Regions from separate parts of the Streptomyces roseochromogenus subsp. oscitans DS 12.976 genome, predicted to be linked through region 2. Evidence: riboswitches for the same ligand, from Rfam matches in the RefSeq annotation. Region 2 holds a riboswitch; the other holds the start of a gene.
What was found. A riboswitch is a leader RNA that binds a small molecule or an ion and turns the genes downstream of it on or off. The one in region 2 is predicted to bind magnesium.
Positions count from the first base shown of each region.

Region 1: it holds a riboswitch for magnesium, as region 2 does, so the genes downstream of both, M878_RS51840 (NRAMP family divalent metal transporter) here and M878_RS57020 (magnesium transporter MgtE N-terminal domain-containing protein) in region 2, are expected to answer to the same signal.

Region 1 is NZ_CM002285.1:286,109-301,656, forward strand. It holds gene M878_RS51820 (MFS transporter) at 1-807, opposite strand, end outside; gene M878_RS51825 (TauD/TfdA family dioxygenase) at 830-1,774, opposite strand; gene M878_RS51830 (RiPP maturation radical SAM C-methyltransferase) at 1,771-3,690, opposite strand; gene M878_RS92035 (hypothetical protein) at 5,044-5,436, shown strand; M-box (ykoK) riboswitch at 5,582-5,755, shown strand; gene M878_RS51840 (NRAMP family divalent metal transporter) at 6,070-7,713, shown strand; gene M878_RS51845 (VOC family protein) at 7,814-8,188, shown strand; gene M878_RS51850 (MgtC/SapB family protein) at 8,242-8,979, shown strand; gene M878_RS51855 (hypothetical protein) at 9,086-9,481, shown strand; gene M878_RS51860 (VOC family protein) at 9,563-9,991, opposite strand; gene M878_RS51865 (alkaline phosphatase family protein) at 10,743-11,627, shown strand; partial or broken gene M878_RS99350 (hypothetical protein) at 12,162-12,561, opposite strand; gene M878_RS51875 (GlxA family transcriptional regulator) at 12,787-13,866, shown strand; gene M878_RS51880 (thiamine pyrophosphate-binding protein) at 13,863-15,548, shown strand, end outside.
Region 2 is NZ_CM002285.1:1,575,552-1,591,099, reverse strand. It holds gene iolE (myo-inosose-2 dehydratase) at 1-598, opposite strand, end outside; gene M878_RS57055 (hypothetical protein) at 595-1,146, opposite strand; gene M878_RS57050 (ferritin-like domain-containing protein) at 1,143-2,255, opposite strand; gene M878_RS57045 (GMC family oxidoreductase) at 2,252-4,177, opposite strand; gene M878_RS57040 (glycoside hydrolase family 15 protein) at 4,254-5,552, opposite strand; gene M878_RS57035 (magnesium transporter CorA family protein) at 6,732-7,706, opposite strand; gene M878_RS92140 (protein kinase domain-containing protein) at 7,924-9,420, shown strand; gene M878_RS57030 (hypothetical protein) at 9,593-9,805, opposite strand; gene M878_RS57025 (glycerophosphodiester phosphodiesterase) at 10,057-10,752, shown strand; partial or broken gene M878_RS96150 (IS481 family transposase) at 10,948-11,094, shown strand; M-box (ykoK) riboswitch at 11,542-11,721, shown strand; gene M878_RS57020 (magnesium transporter MgtE N-terminal domain-containing protein) at 12,042-13,388, shown strand; gene M878_RS57015 (NRAMP family divalent metal transporter) at 13,385-14,680, shown strand; gene M878_RS98835 (type I phosphoribosyltransferase) at 14,994-15,206, opposite strand.

The DNA of each region.
Region 1 (15,548 bases), 1.3 Mb from region 2:
CCCGAGGACGTAGCCCACCGTGCGTTCGTCCTGCCCAAGACCGTGCCGCAGGTGGTAGATGAACACGTCGGTCATGCCCAGGCTGAGGAAGGTGGTGACGGTCAGCAGCATGGTGAGCGCCCGCAGCACCGGCGTGCGCCACAGAAACGCGGCGCCGACCCGGAAGCCGGAGCGCAGGTCCTGGGCCCGGGCCTCCTTGCTCTCGGCCTCGTCGGTCGACGGCCGCGCGATGGGCCTGAACCTGATGAACGCCAGGCCCACCAGAGAGATCCCGAAGCTGCCCGCATTGATGGCGACGGCTGCCGTCGGCCCGAAGAACCCGGCCACCACACCGGCCAGGGCCGGGCCGGCGATGTACGCGATCGCGTTCGTCGCCTCCAGCCGGCCGTTCGCCGCGACGATCTGCTCCTTGTCGACGAGGTTCGCCACGGCGGTGACATATGTGATCTTGAACAGCATCTCGAACACCGAGGCCAGCGCCATGACCACGTACAGAAGCCAGATCTGCGGGCTCAGGGCCCAGCAGACCGGGATCGCGCCGTACAGCACCAGCCGGGCGGCGTCGCACAGCATCAGCAGGCGCCTCCGGTCGAAGCGGTCGGCCCAGGCGCCGCCGACCAGACCGGTGAGCAGCGAGGTGGCGCCGGCGACGGCCGTGAGCAACCCCATCTGTGCCGCCGACCCGGTGGTGTGCAGCACCAGCAGCGGAAGCGCCACCAGCGAGAAGGCGTTGCCGACCTCAGACAGCGCCTGGACCGCCCAGAAGACGGAGAAGTCCCGGTTGGACCAGAGCGAACGCGCGAACATACGAGGGTCTTCCGTCCTGGGGCTAGCGGTCGGGGCTGTACGGCTCCGCCATGGCGACCGCGATCCGGCGGGGCCCCGTGAACGGCTCTCGGCCGTGCGAGACCAGCATGTTGTCGATCACCAGGACGTCGTCCGCACGGTAGTCGAAGCGGGTCGCCGCGGCTCGGTAGCAGGCCCGGAGATGGTCCATGACGGCGTACGGGATCGGTCCGCCGTCGCCGTAGTAGGTCTGGCTGGGGAGGTTCTCCTCGCCCAGCATCTCCAGCAACCCGAGCCGGACTGACTCCGGCAGCGTGGTGACGTGGAAGACTGTCGCGTGGTTGAACCACACCGGCTCGCCGGTCACCGGATGCCGGTGCACGACCTCCCGTACCGCCCGGGTGCGCAGCCCGCCGCCGGGCAGCCACCGTGCCTCGATGTCCCGCTCCCGGCAGTACCGCTCGACCTCCGCGCGGTCCTCGGTGGCGAACACCTCCTGCCACGGCAGGCCGACCAGATCGCCGTAGTTGCGTACGACCGTCCAGCCGCGCCGGGCGAACTCCCGGCGCACCTCGTCGTCGATGGCGGCCAGCACCCGCCGGGTGTCGGCCAGCGGGGTGGCGCCCCGGGTCAGCGGCGGGCGCACACAGTGGAAGTACAGGGTCAGCGGCCAACTCGCCTGGTACGAGTTCTCGTTGTGCAGGAAGATCTCTTCACCGGGCGGGTAGTCGGTGGACGTGTAGACGTTCCCCTTGATGACGCTCCGGGGGGAGGAACGCTCGGTGTACGGCAGCGGCTCGCCGGAGAGCGCGCGGACGATGTCCGCGAAGCCGTCGGCGCCCCCGACGTCGAAGCCGCGCAGCAGCAGCGCACCGCGTTCACGCAGCGCGGCCCGGAGTTCCTCCCGCCGGGCGCGCAGCCGTTCGACGGCCGACTCGCCGTGCCCCTCGACGACCAGCGGGAGCATCGGGGTGGTCTCGACCGTCATCGCGGTGCTTCCGACAACAGCGGCAGCAGCCGCCGGGCGCCGACCGTGGCGGGCTCTTCCCGGGCGGGTCCCTCGATCTCGCCGTCCGCTCCGGTCAGCACCAGGCTCATCACCCGGCCGTTCTCCGCGAAGAGGAACCGCTGTTCGGTGAGTGTGTCCAGGCGTTGCCGCAGATCGTCCGGTCCCTCCGGCCAGTCCCGGGCCAGCTGCTCGGGCTTGGCCGGCGAGGACAGTCGACGCAGCAGCCGGCCGGTCACCGAGTCGACCGGGTGCGTCCGGAGAGTCCCGGAACGGGAGTCACGGACCGTGAGCCGGCCGTCGTCATCGGCGACCAGCCGCAGCTCGCGACGGGCCGCTCCGTCCTCCTCGTACCAGGCTGCACGCCACTGGGTGACCAGCCCGCTCAACTCGTCGTGCCACTCGACCGCGTCGAGCATGTACGGCGCCAGGTTCTGGTCGGCGAAGAAGTACGCGAGATCGGCCAGCACTGACTCGTCGAAGGGATACGTGAGGGAGTAATAGTCCACTGGCTTCAGGACGAGCCCGTACTGGTCGCTCCGCTTGAAGTAGGGACTGAAGCGGTCGAAGCGCACCATGTACACGCCGTGCGGCGGCACCAGGTGGACGAAGTCGCGGAGTTCCTCGGCGTACTTGCGGTAGACCGTCGGGTCCTCGCCGGGGAAGCCGATCAGCAGGTTCCACTCGGGCTTGATCCCGAACTCCTCACAGTTCTTGAGGAACTGCAGGTTCTGGAACGCGGTCGTGCCCTTGCCCATCAGTCTGAGCGTCGAGGAGGACAACGCCTCGATGCCGGGCTGGACGACGGTGACGCCCGCGTCCGTCATGGCGCGCAGGTCCTGACGGCTCAGGGGGAGCTTGACCTCGTAGAAGATCTCGGCCCCCGGCGGCGGGTCGAGTCGAGGGAATACCTCACGCGAGTAATTGCGTGGCATGACATTGTCCGTGCAGAAGAGCGAGGTGTAGGTGGGCGCGAAGCCGAATAGCCACTCGAACTGCTGGACTGCCAGGTCCGGAGCCATGGCCCGAAAGGCCATGCTTTCGCCGTTCAGCCCGCAGAATGTGCAGTGCGAACGCTGTCCCCACCAGCAGCCGCGGGACGTCTCGAAGAACAGCATGGGTTTGCTGGTACCCGTGCGCCGCAGTTCCGGATGGCTCTCCAGCGCCTCGAAGAAACTGTCGTAGTCGGGCAGGAAGAAGTCGTCGATATCGCGTTCCGCACCGATGGCCTTGCGGAAGCGCAGGTCTCGGCAGTTCCGCTCGGAAACGATTCCCGGAATGGCATCGGCGCGCTCCAGATCCTCGTCGAGGACACACCGCAGGAACTCGCCGAAGGTGTTCAGCGCGGGCCCGGAGAAGACGAAGTCGACGGCCGGCACATGCTCGGCGACCACCGAGCCCATGGGCGCCTCGCAGTTCGCCCCACCGAGCACGACGAGCGTCTGCGGGCTGCGCTCCTTGATCAGCCGCGCCAGGGCGATACTCGGCACATGCTGGGCGAACATCGAACTGAACCCCACGATGTCGGCCTCGTCAAGCCGGTAGCGGTCAATCAGTTCCCCGCAGAACTCCCACAGTCCGTCCCGCGCCGACAGGATCTGCTCACGGAAGTCGGCCCACCGGGCACCCCGGTAGTAGCGCTGAAAGTACTCGGCGGCAGTGTCGGCCTCGCCGGGAAAGGCGATGTGCCGGAACAGCCAGTCCCCGATCCCTGTGTCCACATGATCGTGACTCACGGAGAGGGCCTCGTAAAGACGTGTCCCGAAGAACTCGGCCATGTCCTGGTTGAGGTAGCACACGTGCGCTCGCGCCCGGTCGTCGAACTCCCGGTGAACGAGAGTCGATAACTGTCCCAGGGCGAATGACGGACGATTCCAGTCGGCGAATGGCATGTTCACTAAAGCGACATGCAACAACTGCGGCCTCCCCGTTGCGGCCTCCCCGTGATCATTCGTTCTGAGTCTAGTGCGCCATGGCTTGAGTCGGCAGAGATGTTCAGGCCAACGGGGATTCCGACGGGCGCGGGGTGAGGTCCGGATGGACTCGGGTTCTTTTCCGGCTGCCGCACAGGTGCGTTCGCAGTGGTCCGACGTGTGTTCGCCGAAGATTTCGCGGGCGTGGCGGCCGGTCCTCATGCCGGATGACGCGGTCGGGGCGGGGTGAGGATCCGGCCATGTGGGACAAGCGATTGCGCCAGTGGATGGGAGGCCCGACCGCTGGACGTACGCCTCGTCACCGCGTCCAGTGGACGATGTTGCGGAAGCGGGCCTCTTGAAGCAGGGAGTGCAGGACCTCGGTAGTCGACCGTCGGAGCGGTGGGCCTCCTGCGGGCCGCGTACGCCGACAAAGCCCAGGGTCCCGTGGTGCGCGTTCGCCAAAGGGTCCGACTTCTCCGTCCTGAGAAGCTCAACCGGCCCTGAGGGCTCAACCGGAACGGCGATGGCCAAACGTGGCACGGGCAGTCTCTGCGAGTCCCGACTTGTGCCGTCACAGTCCCGTGATCCAGCAGCGAACCCGCATGTCTGAGGCGATGATGGACTGGGGGTCCCTTGGGCTCCGGCGAGTTGCCCCTTGAGATTCCGGGAACCCGTCGGCTTCCGGGATCCGGCGGCTACAACGCCGCGCTGATCGCCCGGTCACCGGCCCCACCGGGCGGGTCGTCATCGGCGACATCGGCCCGCATGTCGTACGCCGGACCCACCGGTTCACCACGGAGGTCGGCAGCGGAAGTGTCACCGTCTTCCAGGGCGACGCAGCCTGCGGCGCGCCCGCCCAGCTCGCCCCCCGGGCGGATTCGACGCAAGCGTAATCGCCTACAACTCCTGGGACATCGGCCCGGCTTGGCGCGAACAGCTCGCCGAGGCGTATGCCTGGTCCTGCCGTTGGAGATCGGCGGCCACACGCGGGCCATCGCCTTCGAACGGGGCGGTGACGCCTTGCACGCCCAGAAGTTCACGCACTGCGGGTTCGTCCGCGACCAGGGGCAGGACGTCCGCACCACGCCGGTCCTCGACCTCCTCGGTGGTGAGCTTCAGCTCCGTTTCGACAACGGCGACGCCGCCCGCACGGAGGGGTTGGAGGAGGCGTTCCAGCCATCCTCGGCGACGCCTCGCTGGCCTACCTCCTCCACGTCCAGACCCGGCACGGTGACAGCCAAGCCGACAAGGAATGGGAGTGGGTCGTCCACGCCTTCGGCGAGCAGGGCCCGCAGCTCGCCGAGCAACTGGCGGCCACAGTGAGGGCCTTGGGCGGTGCTCGGCCCCTGGGTCAATCCGCGGTGGCTCAACAGCCTGGCCGCGGTCATCATCGCGGTGCTCCTTATCCTGTCCGGGATCCTCGTCGCGACCACTCTGCTTCCGTCGCTGAACACCACCCGGGTCACAGTGTGGCTCGCCGGGGTCCTGGTCGTCGGACTTCTGGCCGCCGGAGCATGGCTGCGCATCGTCCGCGCCCGTCGGCCACCGACCGCGCCCCGGGCCCCGGAGGTGCCCCGCGCCGGACGCGAGAGCTGGCGCATGCCGCCCCTCGCCCTGCTGGAACCGGTCGTATGGTCGCCCGGCCTGAAACTCGGAATGAGCCTGCTGCGCGGCTACCTCGTCATCGCCGCACTGTTGCTGCTGGTCCAGGCGATCCAGCCCGGCTGAGCAGACGCACAGCAGTTGCGGCCGCCAAGGACTGCATGACGCCGCTGCCGACTATGACCGACATCACATCACGGCGGAGTCAAGGACCCCTCAAAAAGTTGCGGGATTGCGCAAGCATGGGTCTACACTCTTAAGGGTTTGAAAGAAGGCACCTCGTTCGGTGAGGCGTCTTCACGGACACAGGCCACTGACCCCACGACGTCGAGAGACGCCCAGGGTCAGGACACCTCTCCCCGGCCTAAGGGGTGAGGCCAAGTGGCTTCCCCGGTAAGGGGATTACGCCGTGGAGTGCCAAAGCTCTGACGAGTTGGGGTGTACCGGCCGCATTCTGCGGGCCGGTCCGCTCCCTGCCGAGTCGACGACGACGCGCACCGTACGCGTCCCCGGCCGGAAGGAGGCGAGAGACATGGACTGCAGTAGCAGTAGTCCGGGCCATAGTCGGCCCCACCCCCGCTTGTCCTCGCATTCTTCCGGCACGCGGTAACCACCTTCCCTGCGCGGATTTTCTCCGCGTCCTGCGCCCCCGCACGGCCATGCGCCGTGACGGGCCGCCGTCCTGCGCGCCCGCGCAGGGGGGATGACGGCCACGTGCCCCCAATACCTCCCCCACTGGGGGGATTTGGGAGGTACCTCATGACCAACACCACCATCGACACCACCGCCGGCGCACCCCGCGCGGCGGTCCTGGACGACGCCCACATCGGTGACATCCAGGGCGCGCTCGGCACCATCAAGCTCGACGACACCGCGCCCCGCACCGGCCTGTCGGCCAAGCTGAAGACGCTGCTGGCCATCGTCGGGCCCGGCCTGATCGTCATGGTCGGCGACAACGACGCCGGCGCCTTCGCCACCTACGGCCAGGCCGGCCAGAACTACGGCACCCACCTGCTGTGGACCCTCCTCCTGCTCGTCCCCGTCCTGTACGTCAACCAGGAGATGGTGCTGCGCCTGGGCGCCGTCACCGGCGTCGGCCACGCCCGCCTCATCCTGGAGCGGTTCGGCAAGTTCTGGGGCGCGTTCTCCGTCATCGACTTGTTCTTGCTCAACGCTCTCACCCTGGTGACGGAGTTCATCGGCATCACGCTGGCCACCGGCTACCTGGGCCTGCCCAAGGCCGCCTCCGTCGTGCTCGCCGCCGCGATCATCATCGCCTCGGCGTTCACCGGATCTTTCCGCCGCTTCGAGCGGGTCGCCATCGCCCTGTGCGCGGCCTCGCTGCTGCTGGTGCCGATCTACTTCATGGTCCACCCGCACGTCTCGCAGATGGCCCGCGACTTCGTCGTGCCGAACATGCCCGGCGGTACCGGCCAGCTGTCCACGGTGATGTTGCTGATCATCGGCATCGTCGGCACCACGGTCGCCCCCTGGCAGCTGTTCTTCCAGCAGTCCTACGTGATCGACAAGCGGATCACCCCGCGCTTCATGAAGTACGAGAAGGCCGACCTGTGGATCGGCATCGTCGTGGTCGTCATCGGGGCCGCGGCCATGATGGGCTTCACCGCCGCCGCGTTCGCCGGCACGCACGGCTTCGGGCAGTTCACCGACGCCGGTGACATCGCCACCGGCCTTCAAGCCAAGGCGGGGAGGCTCGCCGGGGTGCTGTTCGCGATCGCGCTGCTGGACGCCTCGATCATCGGCGCCTTCGCCGTCTCGCTGTCCACCGCCTACGCGATCGGCGACGTCTTCGGCATCCGGCACTCGCTCCACCGGGGCGTCAAGGGAGCCAAGGGCTTCTACGCCGTCTACGCCGGCCTGGTCGCCACCGCCGCCGCCATCGTGCTGATCCCCGGCTCCCCGCTGGGCCTGCTCACTGAGGGCGTCCAGACCCTCGCGGGTGTCCTGCTGCCCTCGGCCAGCGTATTCCTGCTCCTGCTGTGCAACGACAAGGCCGTGCTCGGCCCGTGGGTGAACGGCCCCAAGACCAACGCGTTCACCTCCGCCGTCGTCGGCGTGCTGGTCACCCTGTCGATCATCCTGACCGCCTCGGTGCTCTTCCCGGACATCTCCTCCGGGGCGATTCTCGACATCATGGCCGCCTGCGGCATCGTCGGCGTGCTGGCCGCCGGATACGCCTTCACCCGCCGCCGCACCGGCACCAAGGAAGACCCGATCGACCGCACCGGCCGCGACACCTGGCGCATGCCCGCACTGGCCACCCTGAGCAGGCCCACCATGTCCACCGCCCGCAAGATCGGCATGGGCGCCCTGCGCACCTACCTGCTCATCGCGATGATCCTCGTCGTCATCAAGATCGTCGAAGTGGCCCTCGGCCGCTGAGCCCACCGGCGTCCGGGGTGCTCACCTTCAGCGCCCCGGACGACCCGAAGACATCCACCGCCATCCACTGTCACGACTCGGACAGGAGGGCCACACCGTCGTGCTCGCCGCACTCGACCACGTCCAGCTCGCCGCCCCACCTGCCAGCGAGGAGACGCTGCGCGCCTTCTACACCGGCCCGCTCGGTATGACCGAAATCCCCAAACCGCCCGTGCTGGGTGCCCGCGGCGGCTGCTGGTTCGCCACCCCCGATGGCACCGTCCAGCTTCACCTGGGCATCGAAGACCCCTTCCGACCCGCGCAAAAGGCCCACCCCGGACTGCGCGTGACCGACATCGACGCCCTCGCCGGCCGTCTCGCCGCGCACGGCGCGCCGGTCGTGTGGGACGACCACCTGCCCGGCCACCGCCGCTTCTACAGCGCCGACCCGGTCGGCAACCGACTGGAGTTCCTCCAACCCCTCACCCTCACCTGATCCCGCCGGCAGCCAGCCCGTTACCGGCCCCTTGACCGTGAAGGAGGTGCCCCGTGCACACCCTGACCACCTTCGACTTCCTGATCCGGCTCGCCACCGGTGTGGCCTGCGGGGCCCTGATCGGCGTCGAGCGCCAGTGGCGGGCCCGGATGGCCGGGCTGCGCACCAACGCCCTGGTCGCCACCGGCGCCACCCTGTTCGTTCTCTACAGCGTCACTGTCGGCGACGCCGGCAGCCCCACCAGAGTCGCCTCCTACGTCGTGTCCGGGATCGGATTCCTGGGCGGCGGCGTGATCCTACGCGACGGCGCCGGAGTGCGCGGCCTGAACACCGCCGCCACCCTGTGGTGCTCGGCCGCCGCCGGGGTCCTGGCCGCTTCCGGCCGCCTCGAACTGGCCGTGCTCGGCACCCTCTCGGTCCTCGCCGTGCACCTGGTCCTGCGGCCGGCCGGACGGCTGCTGGACCGCGCACCGGCCTCGGGTTCAGACCCCGACTCCACCGCGCGGGCGACCGTGCACGTGGTGTGCGAGCGCCAGGTCGAGACCCATGTCCGGGCCCAGCTGCTGCAGGCCCTCACCGCTGGCGCGCTGGCCCCGACCGGGCTGCGGGCCCGCCGCGAGGACGAGGGCCAGGCCACCAGCCTGCGTGCCACCGTCGCCATCGGCGGTCAGGTGGCCCCGGCGCTGGAACAGGTCATCGCCCGTCTGTCGCTGGAACCGGGGGTGCGTGACCTGCACTGGCACCTGGAGGACGAGGAAACCGAGCACGACCGGCCCCGGGTGCTGGCCTGAACCCACACTGCGAGGGCGCATACGAATCCCGTAAGAGGACGGTCGGCCCAACGGCATGCGGCCCGTGCGCCGACCACGATGGAAGACGGAACAGGGGGAGACGGCGATGAGGCGCTTGCCCCACCCGCACACCGGCGAGGGCACCGCCGTGCTCGGTGTCCTGCTGCTGACGGCGCTGGAGATGACCGCGGTGGCCACCGCCCCGCGCGCCGACCGGCCGGTCGGCGCCGGTGCCCTGATCGGAGCCGCCACCGCGGCCTTCGTCGTGGTCGCGGCGGTCGTCCACCGCCATCGCCGGGCCCAGCGAGAGGCCAGGCGGCAGCTGACCGAGACGGCCGACGAGTCGTGGTTCACCACCCGCGCCATCACTTGGTTGGCACCATCACGCAGCGCAACTCCGGCATTCCCTAGCGCGAGCGAACCCGCTTCGGCGACTGGGCAGTGTCTCTTCGATCAGGTAGCCGACCGTCATCGTCATGCGTTCAACGCCCGCGCCGCCTAGCGGCTCACTCGTCTGGCCTGGGCCAGGAAGTTCGAGAGCCGCTCGGCGGGAGGGCCCGACGGACCACTGCCAGGCGGTCTGCTAAGGGCGGGCGTAGGGCCGGGTCATGATCTCCAGGTTGTGGCCGTCCGGATCGTCGAAGTAGGCGCCCCGACCGCCGAATAGACGGTTGATCTGGCCGGGTTCGGTGTGGCTGGGGTCGGCGTAGTACGTGACACCAACCGCCTCCAAGCGTGCGATCACGGCGTCGAACTGCTCGTCAGGTACGAGGAAGGCGTAGTGCTGCGACTGGATCGGCTCGTCGCGCTTCTCGTAGTAGTCGAGCGTCACGCCGTTGCCGAGGTCGACGGGCAGGAATGGCCCGAACGGGGCGCCGACCTCAAGACCCAGGATCGCGGCGAGGAACTCGGCAGACAGGTGTCGGTCGCTGGCGTAGACGGCGGTGTGGTTCAGCTGGACGGCGGCGGCCGGCAGCTCGGATGTGTGCGGGTACTGCCGGTCATAGGACATCAGTGGTGTGTCTCCGGTCTTGCGATCTGCTGGAATGGGGCGCCGCGCGGGGGCGCCGGGAGCAAAGACGCGGAGAAGGGGGGCGGGCCTCTTGCCCGCCTCGCGCTCACGCCGAGGCCGGGAACCTCACTCGTGCATGGCCCATGGCCGACCCGGCAGTCACCCGACTGACCTTAGTGATCAGCGCGGGCTGAGGCAACGCCGTTTCTTGGCTGTGCGACGGTCGAAACCAGGAGGCCGCCCTCCACGTGATCCTCCCGGAACGGGCACCAGCGCACATGCGCGCGTGTGAACTGATCTTTGTGCGGCCCCTTTTGAGGGACCGCGCAGTGCTGGCGGCGGATTCTTGGGGGCCCGGCGACGTGCTGGTGTGCACGGATGGACGTCGAGTTGACGTTGATGTTCCAGTCGATGTCGCCTGCGGCGTCAGCGACGGTCTGAACGTGCTGGAGTCAGGCCACCGGCCACACCGTTTGTTGCTCTTGGGTGGCAGCCGGCTCCAGCAGGGGGTCCAAGCTCCATCCGCGCCGCGGGGACGGGCTCCGGTGCGGGGCCCGGATGTCCGGGGCAACCCTCCGGAAGGTGAATACGGGAGATGGATGAGCCCCCGTCAGCCGATAGCTGTTTGAACGGTTTTCATTGCCAGTCACCTGAAGGCCCCGGCTGCGCCGCTCTAGTCTCCTACCGCCTGATCAGAAAGGACCTGATCAGTGGACAACCTCCCGCTCTCCGCACACACAGGAGGTCCACCGTGTCCTTGCTGTCCCGCATCAAGCGCTCGCGCCGGGCGCTCTCCCTCGTCACCGCCCTCCCCGCCGCCCTGGTCGGGGTGTGGGTCGCCGCCCCGGCCGCTCAGGCCGCCGCTCTTCCCGCCCCCGACCACGTGATCGTGGTGGTGTTCGAGAACCACTCCTACGAGCAGGTCATCGGCAGCTCCAGCGCCCCGTACCTCAACAACACCCTGGTGGCCGGTGGCGGCAACCTCACCCAGTCGTACGCCATCACCCACCCCAGCCAGCCGAACTACCTGGACCTGTTCTCCGGCAACAACCAAGGCATCACCAACGACAACTGCTACACACCGCAGTTCAGCAGCGCCGCGAACCTCGGCTCCGAGCTCATCGCCGCCGGCAAGACGTGGGGCAGTTACAACGAGGGCCTGCCCTCCCAGGGCTCCACGGTGTGCACCAACTCCGCCACCAAGTACGCCCAGAAGCACAACCCGTGGTTCGCCTTCAGCAACGTCCCGCTGAACACGGCGTACACCTTCACGCAGTTCCCGACGGACTACACGACCCTGCCCAAGGTCTCGTTCGTCGTCCCGAACCTGTGCGACGACATGCACGACTGCTCCATCACGACGGGCGACAACTGGCTGAAGAACAACCTAGGCGCCTACGCCACCTGGGCCCAGACGCACAACAGCATCCTGGCCGTCACCTTCGACGAGGACGACAGCTCGCACGGCAACCACATCGCCACCGTGTTCTACGGTGCGCACGTCGCGCCGGGCAGCTCCACCTCGACGCACTACAACCACTACGACACGCTGCGCACCCTTGAGGACCTGGCCGGTCTGACCACCCACGCCGGGGCCGCGGCCAACGCCTCCGACATCACCGGCATCTGGAACTGACCTCGGGGCGGGCTTCATACAAGGCCGACCCGCAGCGGTGAAACAGCATCGAGGCCGCCGCCTCCCACGAGGCGGCGGTCCTGCCGTACCCGGTGGCCGACTGCCCGGAGGCCGCCCATGGCCTGGTGTGCTACGGCCAGTACAGGCGAGCGCGGGCTACGACACAGCGGCCGGACGGCGTCAACCGTATGGGCCCGCCCACCGTCTCGGGGTCCTCGTCGGAATCGGCCTCCACCGCCTCGCCCTCGCCCGCCTGCCCTTGCCGCGACCTGCACTGGCGGTGGCTGGCTGGGGCACGGAGACCTGGCCGCGGGCAAAACCATCGCAGCGACGCTCGGGGCATGGCTGATCCTTGAGGACGAAGCCGCCGTCTCGATGACGTCGCACCGCTCTCACACCTTGGCACCGAAAGGCGGCACGCCCCTGGTTCGGTTCAACGGCCGGCCGGACATGGGCTACGCGGCCGGCGCACTGGTCGCCGCCTCCCCGCCGACAGCCTCGGCCGCAACGGCCACCGTCGTCGCCACCGTCCTCCTCATCGCCGAGCCCCAGCCGTTCCACGGCGTGGAGCTGGTGCGGGTAGGGGTAAGGGGATATTGGGGAAGTCGGAACCGAGCAGGATGCGGTCGCCAAGTGCGGTGAGCCGTGGCAGGGCCTGCCGGGGGAACGGCATGAATCTTTCGGCGAGGTCGAGGAACTCCTCGTACTCGGTCATGCCCATCGGGGGTACGGCGGGCGAAGTCGGCGGCCCACCCGTTCAGCCACCTGGTCATGCCGGGCTTGTGGGGTAGAGCATCGCGGTGAAGGCCCGGACCCCGAACTGCCGGAGCAGAGCCGCCCGCTCCGCCTCCTGCTAACGGTAGGTGATCGGCCACTGCAACCCACCGATCAGCGGCCCGTTGGCGTCGAAATAATCCCAGACCTTGTGCAGGACGGACCTCACCTGCTTCCTCGCCCCAAGCGATGCGGGTGGAACTCAACTGGTGCCGCCTCTCTCGAACGACCTGCAGGTGTCACAAGGCCGGGAATTGCTGGATGAGTTCATCGTCGCCGCAGCGCGCAGCCGCACCGACACCCTGTGAGCTGCCTCACCCAGCGGTGCCCGCTCCGCGCATGAACTGCCTTTACAGCGCCCCTCCTGCCCGTCCGACGCCGCTTGTTGGCCGGATACGTCAGCAATCTGTCATTGCAGCCAGTACGTCGTTCAATACAGGCTGTGACCGTGTTGGAGCGACGTGTTGTTGTGGTGGTGTACGCGGGTGCGATGGCCCTGGACATCACCGGACCGATTGAAGTGTTCGATACCGCGAACCGGCTCCTGGGCCCCTCGGGCACCCCTTACCGGACCGACTTCGTCTCCGCCGACGCACCACTGGTGCGCATGAGTTCGGGGGTGGTGATGGAGGCCGCGCCACTGGAGGCGGGGCGAGGCCCGATCGACACGCTCCTCGTGCCGGGCGGATGGAGTCTCAACGACGCACTCGGGGACCAGTCGCTCGTGTCCTGGATCAGCCGGGCGGCGGCCCGGTCACGCAGAGTCGCCTCCGTATGCGGCGGATCCTTCCTGCTGGCCGAGGCGGGCCTCCTCGACGGCAGACGCGCCACCACGCACTGGGCGTACAGCGAGGCGATGGCGTGCCGATATCCGCAGGTGACGGTGGACGCCGAGCCGATCTTCGTCTGGGACGGCCCCTTCGTGACCGCCGCGGGCGTATCGACCGGCATCGACATGGCGCTGGCTCTGGTGGAGGCCGACCACGGATCGGCGCTCGCTCTGGAGACGGCACGGTTTCTGGTGCTGTTCCTCAAACGGCACGGAGGACAGTCCCAGTACAGCGCCGTCCTCGACGCCCAGTTGGCCGACCATCCGCCGATCCGGGCAGCACAGGAGTGGATTCTGAAAAACCTGGACAACCCGCTGCCCGTGGCCGAGATCGCGCGGCAGGCCAACATGAGTCAGCGCAACTTCGCCCGGGTCTTCCGGCGTGAGGTGGGCGTGACACCCGGCCAGTACGTCGAGCGGACGCGTATCGCCCGCGCACGCGAGCTGCTGGAAACCACAGACCTGACGATCGGCCAGATAGCAGGCCGCTGCGGATTCGCAGCCACCGAGACGTTCTTCCGCTCCTTCGGACGAACCCTGGGTCTCACCCCCAAGGAATACCGGCACCGCTTTCAGGTGATCTCGCCGGCCGGCCTCATCGACAGGCATCACGAGAGGGAGGGGAGCACCGCATGACCACCACGACTTCGGAATTACGCACGGCGGAAACGGTACGCCTGGTCGACTATCTGGCCGGGGAACTCGCCAGAGCCGGCGTCACCCATGTGTTCGGCGTCGGCGGCGCGAACATCGAGGACGTGTATGACGCGGTGCACCGCGGCGGCGCCGTCCGCGGCGTCGTCGCCAAACACGAGTTCTCCGCCGTCACCATGGCCGATGGATACGCCCGAACCACCAGGCGCCTCGGCGTCGTTGCCGCGACCTCGGGCGGTGGGGCGATGAATCTCGTACCGGGTCTGGCGGAGGCGTACGCCTCCCGGGTGCCCGTACTGGCCCTGGTGGGCCAGCCTCCGACCGGCCAGGCGGGGCACGGGGCGTTCCAGGACTCCAGCGGCAAGGCAGGCTCCTTGGACGCACGGGAGGTCTTCGCACCCGTCTCCCGGTTCTGCGCCCGGGTCGATGACGCGGACTCACTCACGGAATTGCTGCCCCGGGCAGTCTCGGCGGCACAGGCCGATCCACGCGGGCCGGCCGTGCTGTTGCTGCCCAAGGACGTGCAGCAGGCGCGCATCCAGGTGCCCGCCCGCGACACGGCCCCGGCACCGGGCGGCCTCGCGACGGCGTCCGCGGCACGGCTCGACACAGCTGCCGTCAGCACCGTGTCGGGCGCCCTTCGCCGGGCCGGCCGTGTCCTCGTCATCGCCGGTGAGGATGTCGCCGCCGCCGACGCGCGTGAGGATCTGGCCGAACTGGCCCGGTGCCTCGGGGCGTGGGTGGCGGTCACCCCGGACGCCAAGGACGTCTTCGACAACCGTGATCCCCGGTTCGCGGGTGTGGCCGGGGTGATGGGCCACGCCAACGTCGAGGACTGTCTGCGACGGGCCGACCTGTGCCTGCTGGTCGGTACCCGGCTGCCGCTCCTGGCACGCGGCGGCCTCGACCAGGCCCTCGCCGGCACCGAAGTCGTGTCCCTCGGCCCCGAACCACCGTTCGTGGCAGCCACCGCCCTGGGTGGGAACCTACGGGACGCGCTGCGCGCGGTGACCCTCCGGCTTCCGTCGCACCCACGCCCCTGCCCGCCGCACGCCGGCCCCCTTCCCGCACCCATGCCGGGTCCGCTCTTCCAGACCCGGGAGCGAACCGTCCCCCACGCCCAGGCGGTCGCCGCGGTGGAGGCGGCACTTCCCCAGGACGCACACGTCTTCGTGGACGCCGGCAACGCAGGTGCCAGCGCGATCCATCTCCTGCCGGCGCCGCGCCACGGCCGCTTCGTGGTGGCGGTCGGCATGGGCGGCATGGGCTACACCTTCGGCGCCGGCATCGGCGCCGCGCTCGCCACCGGCCGACGCACCTACGTCCTCGCCGGCGACGGTGCCTTCTTCATGCACGGGATGGAAGTGCACACCGCCGTGGAGTACGACGCACCCGTGACCTTCGTGGTCTTCAACAACAACGCCCACGGCATGTGCGCGCTGCGGGAGGAGTTCCTCCAGGGCGGCGTCCGCAGCGACGACCTGTTCGCCCGGAGCGATCTCGCCGCCGGAGTGGCCGCCGCCTTCCCGTCCCTGGAGGCCACGGGAGCGGCCGACGCGGCACAACTGCGCACGGCACTGCTGCGCGGCAACGCGGGCAGGGGCCCGTCGTTCGTCGCCGTGGCCTGTGACCCACGGGAGATCCCTCCGTTCCTTCCCTTCCAG
Region 2 (15,548 bases):
AGGCGATGTGGGCGGTGTCGAGCAGCAGGTGAACCAGGGCTGGATCGGTCGAGGCCATCAGCCGGTCGACGTCGGCCCGGGTCATGACGCCGGTACCCATGTGGTGGTGATAACTGAGCTTCATCCCGGCCGAGTTGGCGATCTTCCCGAGTTCGTGCAGGCCCGACGTCAGGGCGTCCCACTGGGCGTCGGTGAAGATCGGGCGGTTGGCGAACACGTCGACGGGGAGCAGGTGCGACGAAGCTCCGAACTCGGCCACGACCAGCTCGGTCCCGCCCAGTGCCCTGACATGGGCCAGCGTCTCCTCGAAGGCGGCGATCGTCTTCTGCCGCATCTTGCTGATCGTGAAGTATGTGCTCGTCCAGGGCTCGGACACCCGAAGGCCGCGGAGATCGAGGGCGGCCTTGAGCACGGCGGCGTCCGAGGGGTACTTGTGCCCGATGCTGCAGCCCTGGAAGCCGGCGAGCGCCATCTCGCTCGCGGCCTGGCCGAAGGAGATGCCGGCGTCGATGGTGGGGAAGTCGTCGTTCCACCACAGGGTGCAGCAGACGCCGAGCTTCACCTTGTCCGGGCCGAGGCGGTCCGCCAATCCTGTCATTTCGTCGCCCCTTTCAGGTAGCGGTCCTCGATGCGGGGTGGCTGGGCCCAGGAGCCGTAGCCGGGCCCCTTGGCACCTGGAGGATTGGCCCCGATGGCCCGCCACAGCAGCCCCTCCTGGTACGAGGCGGCGGTGACCGTGGAGGTCTCGCCCGCGGCGTGGGCGCCGTAGCGGTCGGTCCACTCGGGTGGCAGCGCGTACCACATCCCGGCGTACCAGAGTTTGATCACATTGCGGGCCACCGGGCCGAGGCGGTCGTCGCTGAAGATCCGGTGGCGCAGGGCCCGGTCGAGCAGGGCTCGGTCGAGTGGGATCCGGTCAAGCCTTCCGGCATCACCGGCTGCGTCGGCCCGGGCCGCCCGGTGGGCGTCCAGGAGGGCGGTGACGATCTCGTCGCCGCAGGCGGCCCGCACTTTGGCCAGGTACCGGCGGGCCAGACCGGTGCCGAGCAGTTCGGTCTCCTCGAAGGCGGTGAGGTCGACCGAGAGGCGGAGGAACTCCTCGAACTCCTCGAACTCCTCGTACTCTTCGGACGGCGGTGCGGTCACCGTGTCACCGCCCGCGCTGTCTCACCGGCGGACTGAGAGGCCTCCGGATCGGCCCCGACCGCGGTCGGGATCTCGAAGGTAGGGGCGGCGTGCAGGCCGCCGCCGCCGGGCAGAGGGTTGCGTACCAGCCGGTTGAACCCGTCGCGCAGGCGGAACATGTCGCAGACGGCGTCCTGCAAGAGGCCTGGCTGCCCATTGAACGCTCTGGTGAGCAGGGCGAGGAAGGCCCCGTATTCGGCGTTGAAGTCCCGGGCGACACGGGCGAGTTCCGATCCCGCCGGGAAGTCGGCCAGCCGGGCGCTCACCTTCACCTTGTACACATCGTCCCAGCTGATGCTGAGCGGCGGCCCCGAAGGGGCGTCGGGGCCGTCGCCCACCTGGTAGTAGCGGCCGAGCTGCAGCTGCCGGAACCGGTAGTAGTGGGCCAGCTCCCCGTCCGCGTCGTAGATGCCCGAGTCGAGGCCCTCGCCCTGAGCGGCGATGAATCGCAGCGCCTGCCGGGCCGAGTCCAGATCGGAGACGACGATCACCGCCCCGCCCCCGGAGTAGTAGTACTCGGGCCCCACCTGCAGGGCCGGATTCCCGCAGAAGAGCCCGGGGTCGTCGGCCGCCACCTTCTCCAGGCCTTCGATGATCTCCGCGTAGAACTCGCCGATGCTGTAGAAGCGCATCCCTTCGGCCGTCGGGCTGGAGGCCAGGAGCGGCCTCCCGCTGTCGGCCCTGCGCACCAGCCGTGCGCCGGCACTGGGGGCCTTGCCCGGCCGCTCGATCTTGCAGAACGTCTCCACCGCCTCGGGGGAGAAGGGCCGCAGGTCGACGGTGAAGTCGTCCTCCCCGTCGGGCAGGTAGGCCGGGTAGGACGGCACGAAGCCGGGGCGGGTCAGGTCGGGCTTCCCGCCGATGGCGTTCAGGACGTTGGCGACCAGGGTCAGGTGCAGCATCTCCTCCACCGCGGCCACCCGGATGATGTGGGCGGCGTCGGAGTTGGTGGTGGAGTGTATGGAGTAGTACGCGGTCAGGTAAGGGGGGATGGTCGCGTGCTCGAGTGCCATCGCCGCGTGCAGGTAGCTGATCAGGTCGTCACGTTTTTCGATGGTCGACGCGGTCACCGGGTCACCCCCTGAGGCTGGCGCCGGGTGGCGGCGTTCGAGGTGACCTCGATCGGTGCGGTCTCGGCGTCGAGCTGGGCCAGCATGGCCCGGACGCTGCGCAGGCACAGGGCGGCGATGGTGAGCGTCACGTTCGACGTGCCCACGGTGGGCATGCTTCCCCCGCCGACCAGGTAGAGGTTCTCGTGATCCCAGCACCGCTGATCCGGGTCGACCACCGAGGTCGACGGGTCGCGGCCCATCGTGTGGGTGCCGGCGAGATGGTTGCCCCCTCGGATCTCGTACCCCTCGCCGGCGTGGACGGCGTAGCCCCAGAAGTTCGGGTCGTACTCGGTGTGGTCCTCGGCTCCGAGGCGGGCGAAGATCCGTCGCGACAGCTGCCGGGCGTACGCCACCCCCCGCATCGTGTAGTCGGGGATGTCGTAGGTGAGGATGGGCCGCATGTTCCCCAGGTGGTCGGTGTAGGCCGGGTCCACGGTGATCCGGTTGCTCGGGTTGGCGGGGACCTCGACCATGAACGCCAACTGCAGCTGGCGGGACACCCGGTCCACCAGGCCCTGGCGGAGGGATTCGCCGTGGCGGCCACCGGCGTCCACCAGGTCGATCAGGTCGGTCATCGGCGCCCCCCGGGCCCAGCCCCATCCGTCGTTGTGGATGTCGACGCTGAATGCCGCCTGGCGGCGGCGGAAGCGGCCCCCGCGCAGGTCGGTGATGCCGCCCGTGCAGTTCGTGCCCCGGAAGGTGCCGGCCACCTCTGGCAGCAGGGCCCACGCCAGCAGATAGGCGTGGTCCATGAAGTTCCGCCCCATCAGGCCGCTCGAACTGCGCAGGCCGGAGGCCAGCATCAGCCGGGGGTTCTCCACCGCGTTGGCGGCCAGGATGAACAGCCGGCCCCGGGCTCGCATGCTGGTGAAGCCGGGGCTGTCGGGCCGGTCGTACCGGCGGTACTCGATCTCTGTCACCCGGCGGGTCTGCTCGTCGACGTGCACCTTGTGGGCCACCGCCTGGGCCACCAGGTCGACCCGGCCGCTCTGGAGGGCCACAGCGAGGGTCTTTCCGGCGTTGTACTTGGCCTGCACCGGGCAGATGGGCACGCAGTTGTTGTTGCCCTGGCACCGCCCGCCGACCTCGACCTGGTACGTGCTCACCGCCCCTCGCGGCAGGTAGCCCTTCCCGCCGTCGTAGGCCGGGTTCGGTATCCCGTTCCGCCCCTGTGGGAACGGCCGGACCCGCAGCTCTCGCTGCTCCCCGTCGAGCTCGACCGGCATCCCGTCGAGGTCCTTGGCGACCATCCGGTCCAGGTACGACAGGGGCAGCCCCTTCATGGGGAACACGTAGCCCTCGTCGAAGGTGATCCCGAGGTAGGCCTGGTCCTCGACGTCGGCGGAGACGCCGATCTCGCGTTCGGCCTCGTTGTAGTACGGGGCGAGGTCCTCGTAGGTGAGCGGCCAGTCGGCCCCCTCGCCGTAGAGCGTGCGCATGCGGAAGTCCTCGGGAAGCATCCGCAGCGTCTTGGCCTCCCAGTGCATGGTGGTGCCGCCGAGGACCCGCGTATAGGTGGTGTCGGTGGCGAAGGGCCCGCTCTGGACGATGTAGGCCGAGGCGTCGGGCGCGCCCGGGAAGATGCGCCGTGCGTCGGTGCCGCGGGGCATCGGGGCGTTGGCGAAGACCGGGTAGGGGGACTGGTTGTCCTTGCTGGTGGCCGAGTAGAAGCGGTCGAGGTAGCTCTCGTAGCCCCTCAGGGTGAGGTCCTCGGCCGGGCCCGCTTCGAGAATCAGTACCCTCTTGCCGGCGTCGCTCAGCCGCGAGGCGATGAGGGCGCCGGCGATCCCGCCGCCGACGATGACGGCGTCGTAGAGAACCTCGGCCGCCGCCGCGGGGTCGGTGCGCTTCGCCGCCCCCTCGGGGAACTTCGCGTACATGGGGCAGTCACTCCTCCGCTGCCAGGCGCGGCCGGGACCGGTGTGGTGGTGGGGATTGGAGTCGGTCGTCCATGGGTCACACGGCCTCGGCCCGGGCCCGCATGGCGGACAGGTAGGCGGCATAGCTCCACGTCAGGTTGTGCACACTGCGCTCGAAGCCGGTGGTGCCGTCGAACTGCTCGGAGAGCTCCAAGTTGTCACTGTGGTAGACGACGGCCCGCACCATGGCGTCACCGGTCGCCGTCAAAGCGGCGGCGGCTGCCGCCGGGGCCGTGGACGCGTCGATGCCGGACTGGGCGAAGAAGGGTGCGGACAGGTCGTCCACGGGTACCTTGCCACTCGACTTGATCTCGGAGGCCAGCTTGTAGTGCAGCTCGGCGACGTTGCACGTGGAGAGGGCCCAGGGGTGGCCGCCGAGCACCGGGTGCGCGGTGTCACCGTCGTAGACGTCGCCCGGGTAGCGGCCGAACAACGGCCCGATACCGAACGCCTCCTTGTCGGCCTTGTTGATCGAGTAGAAGGCGATGCCGCCCTCCTCCCACTGCGAGCGCAGTTGGGCCGCTGTGGCCAGCAGCTTGGTGTCGGTGACGGGGAGGGCGCCGTAGACGGCCGACTGGACGATGTCGATGTTCGGGTCGTAACCGCTGACGACCGGATTCTGGGGCGATGGCTGGGCCCCGTCACCGGGGTCGGCCAGCATGCTCACGTACTTGATCCCGTCCCAGTGGCCCGCAAGGGCCTGGCGCAACCACTTGATGGCGGGCCGCAGTCCGGTCGGCTTGTCGATGCCGACGATGGTCGAGGCCTGGACCTCCTCGAAGCAGCGCAGCTGGGCGGAGCGGGCGAAGAAGCTGTACCCGCTGTGCTCCTCCCACAGGTTCGTGGTGGGGCCCTGGTAGACGCCGAGGAGGTAGGCCACGTTCGCGTTCACCAGGTCGACGGCCCGCTTCTGGGTGCCGAGATCGAGCTGGTCGTAGGCGGCCAGGATGGTGACCGTCTGCAAGGCCGGACCGTCGTTCTGCTCGGTCCACGGGCGGGCGTCGCCGGCGATGTTGAAGCAGGCGTGACCCTTGGTCAACGGCGGCTGGATGCTGGAGTGGCAGAGGTCGGCGAACTGCACGTAATCGTTGAGCGTCTGCACCGTCCCGCCCGGGCGGGTGAGCATGTCGGCCTTGGCCACCTCCATGGCCGTGATGGCCCCGTCGCGCACCCAGTTGAAGACGTAGTCCTCGTCGATGCCGGGGGTGTCGGCCGGGAAGGAGGGGGCGGCGATGATGCACCCCGGCTTCGAGTCCCGGGAAATGTCGCCCGGCGACTGCGGATCGCTGAATACGAAGCCGTCACTGGCGATATTCCGGAACATGTAGGTATACATGATCGGCACAAGCGACGGCAGATCTACCGCTCCCGGAGTAAAGGAGATCTGGACGTTCGCCCGCGCTCGGGAAGTGTCGGCTGGCCGGTTCGTGCGGGCAGGCGTGGTGGACTCGGACATCGCTGAACTCCCCGTTGTCTTTCGAGCGGAACTATCGGATACGGTCGGCGCCCTGGTCGCGTGGATCCAAAGGCTTGGAACCGAGTGCGTCCATGAGTTGCCTCCACGGGGTGCGGGGGCTTCCGGCGCGAGTAAGCCGGATGGACGGCGCAAGAGGGTGCGGAGGGTTCACAGGGACTTCGGTGGCAGGGCTGCGAGTTGGTACCGCTTTGTTGTCGCTGCTGGTAACGCCTGGCGCGCAGCCACGCGCGTGGGTGGCCGGGAGGATGCGCGGACAGTTGCGGGACTTCCCTTGACGGGACGAGTTGCGGTGACCTGAATGTGCATCAGAGCCCGTGTCTGTATGCAACTTCCCAGGGGATGCGCAGCCCCGTGGGACTCCGGCGGTGTCACATGCCTGCCGAGCAGGGCAGGCAAACCGATTATCTCGGACTCATGATTTCGCCCTGGGGGCGCGGCGAGGGGAGTGGCGCACGACAACGTCGTCAGGCCTGCGATGACATTCTGAATCAGGTGCTCGAGTCGACACCATTCCCCTAATCGCGTCAATAGGGAATGCATCCCATCGTCCCCCCGTTTTCTCAGAAAGCGCGCGATGCAGAGACTTTTCGGTAGACCGTTCCACGCGATGGGTATGGCATTTAGCGTGCCATTTGGCGTGCCCTTATCTTTGCGTACCGCAGGCTACAGCTAGCCGGGGAGGTGCCACAAGAGGAAATTCCAATGTTGCGTATGAGGTTGGGGTAATCGGGTGCGGCTCACTGTTGCATAACTGTGCGTCGAATCCGGATGGTGCGCGTGAGCATCTCCCCCGTTCTGTTTCCCAATGACGGCGTGGGGTGCGCCACCGCCTGGTCGTGGTGCTGGGGCTGACCGCGTGCGCGGTTCTGGCCGGCACGACCTCGCTGCCGGCGGTGGGCGAGTGGATCGCCGACGCCCCGGCCCACGTCCTCGAAGCAGCGCCTCCTCGGTCGTCCGGGTGCTCCGCTCGAGGTGGATGGCGAACAGTTCACGTGATGCCGTGGCTTCGGCGGGCAACAGGTGCAGGCAGGTCTGTGCTCAGATCCAGTCCTTGCGCTTGAAGACGAGGTAGAGCACGACAGTTCCGACAGCCATGACACCGGTGGACGTGAGAAAGCCGACATGAGTATTGAAGCCCGGATATGGAACGTTCTGTCCGTAGAAGCCTGTGACGGCGGTGGGCACGGCGATGATCGACGCCCAACTGGTGACCTTCTTCATGATCAGGTTCATGCGGTTGCCCTGAACGGTCAGATTGGTTTCCATGATTGAGGTGATCATGTCCCGCAGTGACTCGGTCCACTCGATGGCCCTGAGGACATGGTCGTAGACGTCCTGGTAGTAGGGGAGCAGCGGCTCGGCGACGATGTGCAGGTCGCGCCGGAGAAGACTGTTCACGACCTCCCGCATCGGCAGTACCACGCGACGCAGCCTGGTCAGGTTCTTGCGCAGTGCGTAGGAGTCACGCTGGACGGAGTCCATCTGCTGGCGTCCCTCGTCGAAGAGCAGGTCTTCGACCGCTTCGATGCGGTCGTCCAGGTCCTGGACAGCGGCGAAATGACCGTCGACTATGTGGTCCAGCAGCCCGTGCAGGAGGAAGCCCACCCCGTACTTGGCGAGATCGCTGTTGTTGTCCCAGCGCTCGACGACCTTCTCGATGTCGAAGCCCTCGTTCGGTCGGATAGTGATCAATGCCGTGGGTGTGATGAACACTGACAACTCGCTTGCCGTCAGCCGCCCGCTGCTCTCGTCCGTGCTTACGACGTAGGCGCTGAGGAACGCGTGGGTGCGGTAACGGTCCAGCTTGGGTCGCTGGTGTTCCTGACGTGCGTCCTCCACCGCGAGTTCGTGCAGACCGAACTCTTCGCTGATCATGGCGAAGTCGGCGGAACACGGGTCGCACAGGTCGAGCCAGACCGCCACGTCGGGATCATTCACGTATTCGGATATGTCGGCGGTCGGGAAGTCTTCCAGGACCAGGTTTCCGCTGCGGTAGAGCCGTGTTCGAGTCATGGCGGGGCACCTTAAGGCCCCCTGGTAAGAAGTCCCCAATGGAAGGTTATTCAAAAGGTCGGTGGATCTCCGGCCTGCGCCCGCAGCAGCTGTCCCTGCTGATCGGGAGGGTGGAACAGCGGGGCGAGGCGTTCGATGGCTTGGGCGCCGCCGGACGCCTCGGCCACCACCTCGATGGCCTCGGATCGCAGGAGTCGTAAGCTTCGTCGGGTTGCTGATGAACGGGGAGGCGTTAGTGGGGCGCGACACAGTCCTCAGTGGCCGGTACGAGCTGGTGGAGAGGCTCGGGCAGGGCGGCATGGGAACGGTTCATCGGGGGGTGGACCGGCAGCTGCGTCGCACTGTCGCGGTCAAGCTGCTCTCCTCGGCGCTGGCCCACGATCCGCAGTCACGAGCCCGCTTCCGACGTGAGGCACATGCGGCGGCCGCGCTCAACCACCCCGCCGTGGCCATCATTCATGATGTCGGAGAGGAACCCGACCCCGACGGCCCACGGCCATATCTGGTGATGGAATACGTATCGGGCTCGACACTCGCCGAGGTCCTGCGCGATGGCCCACTGCCCGTCGCCGAGGCGATCGAAACGGCATGTGCCGTGCTGGACGCGCTGCAGCACAGTCACGAACACGGAATCGTGCACAGGGACATCAAGCCCTCGAACATCATGCGCACCGGCCCCGGCACCGTGAAGGTCCTCGACTTCGGCATCGCCAAAGCCTTCACCGAGACGGCCACCCGCATCACCGGCAGCGGCGCCGCCATAGGCACCCCCGCTTACCTCTCGCCCGAGCAGATCAGCGGGGCGGAGATCGACCACCGGGCCGATCTGTACGCCATGGGGTGTCTGCTGCACGAACTTCTGACCGGGCAGCCGCCGTTCCGCGGTGAATCGCCGTTCGCCGTCATGCATCAGCACCTGTTCGCCGAACCCGAGCCGGTCTCCCGGCTTCGCTCGCACGTGCCGTCGGCGGTGGAGGCGGTGATTCAGTGTGCTCTGAGAAAGGATCCGAAGGAACGATTCGCTGACGCGCGGCAGATGGGTGACGCCCTCGCCGGCGTCCTGGCCCAGTCCGCCATGCCGACGGCCCAGGCTCCCGCCCCGTTCCCTCCGACGACACGATCCGGCACTCGAACCGCGCTTCACCACAGGTTCGCGCTGCGCCCCACGGTCGACAGCGCCTTGGCCCTGCTGGGGTGTCTGCTGTCGCTGCTGTGCGCACGTGGTCACGTTGTGGACACAGCCCACTTCGGCTGGGTTGCCACCGCGGCAGGCCTGTTGGGGCTGGTGACACTGCCGTGGTCGGGACGCCTGTCGTGCGCAGTGGGCTGGGGGCCTGTGGCGGAGGCCGTGGCGGTCAACTCGGAACTGCGGCGCGCCAATGACGGGTGGGCGCACTCGTACCTCGGGATAGCCGCACTGCTGGCGCTGACGGCCGCCTGTTGCCTGGTCGGCGCGGCACGCAGCAAGGAGGGCGGCGCCGGCTCACTGGTCGCTTTCTGGTTCTGTGCCACCGCGTCGGTCTGGTACGTCCTCGACGACCTGCACAAGCTTTTCGTCTTCTACCTGCTGCTGTCCCTGGTGACCATCGCCACCATGTTGTGGGAGACCCGAGTACATGTGCGGCGCCGGGGTGGCACGAGGCGGGCGGCATTGGCAGGGCAGCCCGTCAGCGCGGCACCTCAGGCACGTCCGCTTGCGCGTCGGCTCGACTGAACTGCCGCTGAAGGGTACGGGTTCGGCGCGGCTTGCAGGCTTGGGACGGTCCGGTCCAGGGCAGCCGACCGGAGCCTCCGGAAGGGTGGGCCGGCCGCGGCGGCCCGGGGTTCGGGGTGGCTCGATGGCCTCCGGGAGGCCAGTTCTCCTTGCGGTGTTGCCAGGCGTCAGGTCACCAGTCGCCGTCGCCGAAATCGCCACCGCCGTCGGAGCCGAAGTCCCAGGAGCCGCCCGCGAGGTCCGAGGCGCTGAAGTCCGCGCCGGAGAATTCGCCGCCCGCCGGCAGACCGATGTCACCCCCCAAGCCGTTACCTCCGCCGGCGAAGGCCGATGGCGCGCTGAGCAGGCTGGCGAGCAGGGTGCCGGGGAGCAGGCCGCCGACCACGCCGCCGGCGCCGCCGAAGCAGCCGCCCGCCCAGGGGGCGTAGGCCGGGCCTGCGTCCCAGGACGGCTGGGCACCCTGGTCGGTACGTTTGTGCCTTGGGGCGCGCTCCGGCGCGGTCCAGGCGGGCCGGGGCGCGCGCCCGGACGGGCCCGTTAGGCTTGGGGGCTCCGACCGGCGGTCGCCCGCCGCCCGGCGGGGGTATGGCGCTCGTGCGGCTGCCCCGGACCACCACACCCAAGGACGGCAATCGAGTGTCTTTCTTCACCATCGGCCACCGCGGTGTCATGGCCGCCGAGCCGGAGAACACCCTTCGCTCCTTCCTGCGGGCCGAACGCGAGGGGCTGGACGGCATCGAACTGGACCTGCACCTGAGCAAGGACGGCGAGCTGGTCGTCATGCACGACGAGACCCTGGACCGCACGACGGACGGCTCCGGTCCCATCGCCGACCAGAAGCTGCGGAAGCTCAAGAAGCTCGACGCCGGACTCGGCGAGCGCATCCCCACGTTCGGGGAGGTACTGGACGCCGTCGGGCCGACGCTGCCGATCCAGGCGGAGATAAAGGACGTGGCCGCCGCCCGGTCGCTGGCCAAGGTGCTCACCGACCGCGACCTGCTGGACCGGGTATCGGTGCTGTCGTTCCACGACGTGGCGCTGATCGAGATCCACAACCTGCTGCCGCGGGCCCGCACCGTGCTGGTGGCAGGCCCCAGCGCGCACCGCGACACCTTCGTCGGCCGTGCTCAGAAGGTCGGTTCCACCCTGGTCAGTGTGGAGCTGCGCCAGCTGAACCGGGCCATCGTGGAGAAGTGCGGCGCCGCCGGCATCGACGTGATGGCCTGGACCGTCAACGACGAGCGCGACCTGGCGCTGGCCCGGGCGCTCGGCCTGGTGGGCTGCGTCACCGACCATCCCGGCATGAAGCGGCTGGTCGAGGCCACGGCCTGACCTCAGGGGGAGCCCACACCCATGCCAGTGGCAGCCGACCCCAATGTTTGCTGCACTGGGGCCATATTGCAGAAAGCCTGGCTCGACCGATGACGGCATCCCGTCACTGTGGCGCCTGCATTCCATCGATTCGCCGGCCCAGTTGACCGTCACTGATCTCCAGGGCCCTCCGACCTGACGGCAGACGGCCCCTGCCTGCCCGCTCTGGCGGGCCAGGACTGGGCCACTGGCCAGCCGGTCCGCCGCTTCGAACGTGCCCGGCCGGGCGAACTGGTGCACATCGACGCCAAGAAACGCTGCCGGATCCCTGACGGCGGCGGCCACGAAGCACTCGGCCGGGCCGTCAGCGTGCCTGTGTGCTGGCCCTCAGGTCTGGAGGGGGTAGAGCCACGCACTGCCGTTGGCGGGATCGGAAAGGATCTCGGAGAGGGGGCGGTCGGCGTAGTCGTCGGTGTGCTGGGTCATCAGTGGTGATTCGTTCCAGCCGGTGCAGATCTGGGTGTGCTGGATGTAGTTGGGGGCGTGGGACAGGCTCCGCCCGGCGCATGGTGCCGCTGGGATGCCGGTCGCCTACGGCCGGCCGGAGCTGTGCGTGCTCGGTACGGCCGTCGTCCTGATCGCCTGGTCCTTCTGGTTCTGCGTCCGCCGCGACCGCGCCCTCGCGGCAGGGGCGGGGGAGACGGAGACGGAAACGGCAGATTCGTTCTCCGTTCTGTTGTGCGCAGGTCAAGGGCCGGTCATGGGTTGGGAGGGCAGCCCGGGGCGGGCGTATTCTTGGCGCGGATCTAACAGACACCTCGTACGGTGAGGCGTCTTCACGGACACAGGCCACTGATCCCACGCGTCGAGAGACGCTCCGGATCACGAAAGGTCTCCCCGGCCCACAGGGGTGACCCCAGGTGGCTTCCCCGCGGATTCGCCGGGGATCACGCCGTGAAGTGCCAAAGCTCTGACGAGTTGGGGAGCGCCGGCCGGTTCGGGCTGCCCTGTGCCGCAGGACCGTGACACCTCGTGCGCGGCCGTGACCGGGAGGAGGCGACATGGACAGTAGTCCGGGCCATAGTCGGCCCTTCTTCGTGTTGTCCGCGCCGTCCTTCCGCGGCCCGGAGCAGCCCTCTCTTCCCTGAGCCCCGCCAAGCTCACCGGCCCACCCGCCAGGCCGTGTGGTGGCGTACGCTCGGCGTGCCCTGCGCCGCCGGCCCGGGGAGGAAGCGTGCTGCCGTGGGCCGCCCGTAGCCCCGCCATGCCGGGGCCAGGGGGTGTTCACCTTGGCTGCTCACACTCTGCTCATGTCCACCTCGGCCCGCTTCCGTGACCGCCGGGTCCATCTGGAGCGCCGCGCCACCGCGTCCAAGGCGGTGCGCACCTCGCTGGTCTCCTTGGCCGGGCTGATCGGCGGCCCCGTCACCAACCAGTCGGGGGAGGAGGTGGGCCGCGTCGTCGACGTCGTCGCCCGGCTCTACGGCGTGGACTCCTACCCGCCGGTCACCGGGCTGATCCTGCGCATCGGCCGGCGCCGGACCTTCCTGCCCGCCGACGCCCTCGGCAAGGTGAACGCCGGACACGTACGGCTGCGTACCGCCCGGGTCGACCTACGTGACTTCGCCCGCCGCCCCGGCGAGGTCCTGCTGGCCAAGGACGTCCTCGACCACCAGCTCGTCGACGTCGACGGCGTGCAGGTCACCCGTGCCGCAGACCTGTACCTTGCTCCCCTGGTGGATCAAGTGGTGCTGGTCGGGGTGGACGTCTCGCTGCCCACCCTGCTGCGCCGCCTCGGCCCGCGCCGCTGGCAGACCCGCCCCACGCCGGAGCGGGTCCTGGACTGGCAGGCCGTAGCGCCCTTCGCCGAACAGGCCACCGAAGGCCCGCCGGAGGTCCGGCTGCGCGCCTCCCGGGCGGCACTGCACCGGCTGCGCCCGGCCGACCTCGCCGACATTCTCGAAGACCTCGGCCGTACCGAACGCCAGCAGCTGCTGGGCTGGCTGGAGCCGGAGCAGGCCGCCGACGCGCTGGAGGAGATGGAACCGGCCGAGCTGGAGAACCTGCTGCGCGAGGCCCAGCCGGAACACGCCGCCCGCCTGATCGACGAGATGGAGCCCGACGAGGCCACGGACGCCCTGCGCGACCTCACCCGTGAGGAGCGTGAGGCCCTGCTGGCACGCATGCCGAAGGGCGGGGCAGCCGAACTGCGGCGGCTCCTCGCCCACCGGGAGGACACCGCGGGCGGCGCCATGACCACGCTACTGATCACCACCCGCCGGGACGAGACCGTCGCCGAGGTGCGGGGGCGCCTGGCCGAACAGGCCGAGCACCGCACCGAGATCGACGCGGTCGCCGTCGTGGACGGCGAGGACCGGCTGTTGTGCGACATCGCGCTGTTCGACCTGGCGGTGGCCGAGGACACGACCCCGATCGCCGACCTGGTCGCCTGGCGGGCGCAATTCGGCCCACCGGACACCGTCCAGGCCGATACGTCCCTGGCAGAGGCCGCCGACCAACTGGTCGCGGCCCGCGCCTCCTCACTCCTGGTGGTCGACGACACCGACCGCCCGATCGGCCGGATCCTGGCCGACGATCTGCTCGACGCGATGCTGCCCGAACGCGGGCGGATGCACTTCCGGAGGTTCCTGCAGTGACCCGCGACCTCGATACCGCCACCACCGCGGCTCCGGAGACTCCCGCGCCCGCGCGCCGCACCGGCTGGCGGCGCATCACCATGATCGCGGCGATCGCCGGCCCCGGCCTGGTCGCCGCGAACGCCGGAAACGACGCCGCCGGCATCGCCACCTACGCCTCGGCGGGCTCCCAGTTCACCTACGGCACCCTGTTCTTCATGGTGCTGGTCACCGTCGCCCTGGTGATGGTGCAGGAGATGGCCGTACGCCTCGGCGCCCACACCGGCAAGGGCCTCGGCGCCCTGATCCGGGAACAGTTCAGCCTGCGCCTGACCGCGCTCGCCGTCTTCTGCCTCCTGCTGGCCAACACCGGCCTGGTCGTCTCCGAGTTCGCGGGCATCGGCGCCGCCTTCGAACTCGTCGGCGTACCCAAGTGGGCGGTCATCCCGCCGGCCGCGATCCTGCTGTGGGCGCTGGTGCTGTTCGGCTCCTACCACTGGGCCGAACGCATCTTCCTCATCATGTCGTTGGCGTTCTTCGCGTACCCGGTCGCCATGATTCTGGGCCACCCGGACTGGGGCGCCGTCGGCCACCACCTCGTCGTCCCGCACATCGAGCCCAGCAAGAGCTTCATCCTGCTCGCGGTCGCGTTGATCGGTACGACGGTCAGCCCGTACATGCAGTTCTACGCCGCCGCGGGCGTCGTCGACCGAGGCGCCAAGCCCGACGACTACCCGCTCATCCGCGCCGACGCCATCCTCGGCGCCGTCTTCGCCTGCGTCATCAGCCTGACGATCATCATCGCCACGGCCTCCGCGATCGGAGGCAGCGGCCCACTGGACTCCGCCGCCCAGGCCGCCGAGGCCCTCAAGCCGGTCGCAGGCCAGAACGCCGAACTCCTCTTCGCGCTCGGTCTGATCGGCGCCTCCGCCCTGGCCGGCGCCGTCGTCCCCCTCTCCGCCAGCTACGCCGTGGGAGAGGCGGCGGGCGTGGAGCGCTCCGTCTCCCGCAGCTTCCGCGACGCCCCGCTGTTCCTGGGCCTCTTCACCGCCCAGATCGTGCTGGGTGCCACGGTGGCGATGACCCCGGTCGACGTCATCCAGCTGCTGATCGGCACCCAGGTCCTGCAGGGCCTGATCAGCCCCGTCGTCCTCGTCTACCTCCTCGTGCTGACCAACCGCCGCTCCGTCCTCGGCGAGGCCGCGAACAGCCCGCGCTACCGCCTCGCGGCCACAGCCGTGGTCATCGGCGTCGCCGCCATGTCCACCATCCTGCTCGTCCAGACGATCCTGAGCTGGTTCGGGCTCGCCTGAACGCGGGATGCGCCCTCGCAGGAAGTAGGCCCGCCGGCCCTTCGCCGGGTGGGGCGTTCCTGTCGCTGGAAAGTGCGGGCGGGTCGTCTGCGGGCCTGCTGAGCGGCTCCGCAGAGTTTCTTGGTGACGAGGGGGTCGTGTGCGTGCGGGGGAGCCCCGGCTCGTTGCCGAAAGGGCCATGGACCGCATCCGCGCCAGGTTCGGCCCCCCCCGCCGGTCGGCCCGCCGCCATCGCACCCTCCGCCGTGCGTCATGACCGACCCGCTTCGCTCGCCGGACGCGCAGACCAAGTAGACACATCCGATCAACCGGCCTACCCGCCGGCGGACACGTGCTGGGACCGCCCATTCCAAGCCGGGAGTTCGGCAGCGGTGACGATACCGCGGACGCCCAGCCCCGTGCCGAGAGCCGGGGTGCTCTGGTCGACGACGACGGCGCAGCCGGCCCAGTGGCCGCCGCACTCCTCGACCATCGACCGCACGGCAGCCGCCTGGCTACCCGTCTCGATCCAGTCGTCGACCGGCAAGACCCGTTCCCCAGGACTCACCGTCGCCCGCTGCAAGCGCAGTTCCTGGCGCAGCCCCCAGCGGGTGCCGCGGAGTCACGGAAGATCTGCCATACGTCAGCGTGACCGTCGATCCAGCGGAAGTGTTCGAGGACCAGGGCGCGTGCTGTGGACGTCATGATCGCGAGTCTGTGGACGGACAGCAGCCCAGGCAACCGGATTCTCCGTTCAGCCCCGACGCGTGGTAGGCGGGCCGGGGCTGAGGCAGGCTGATCAGCCCAGGGCGGCTTGCCCAAGTGAGTACGCTGGTATGGGCGTTGACACGAGGACTGCGGAATCGGGGTCGGCGTCCTGGTTGCAGAC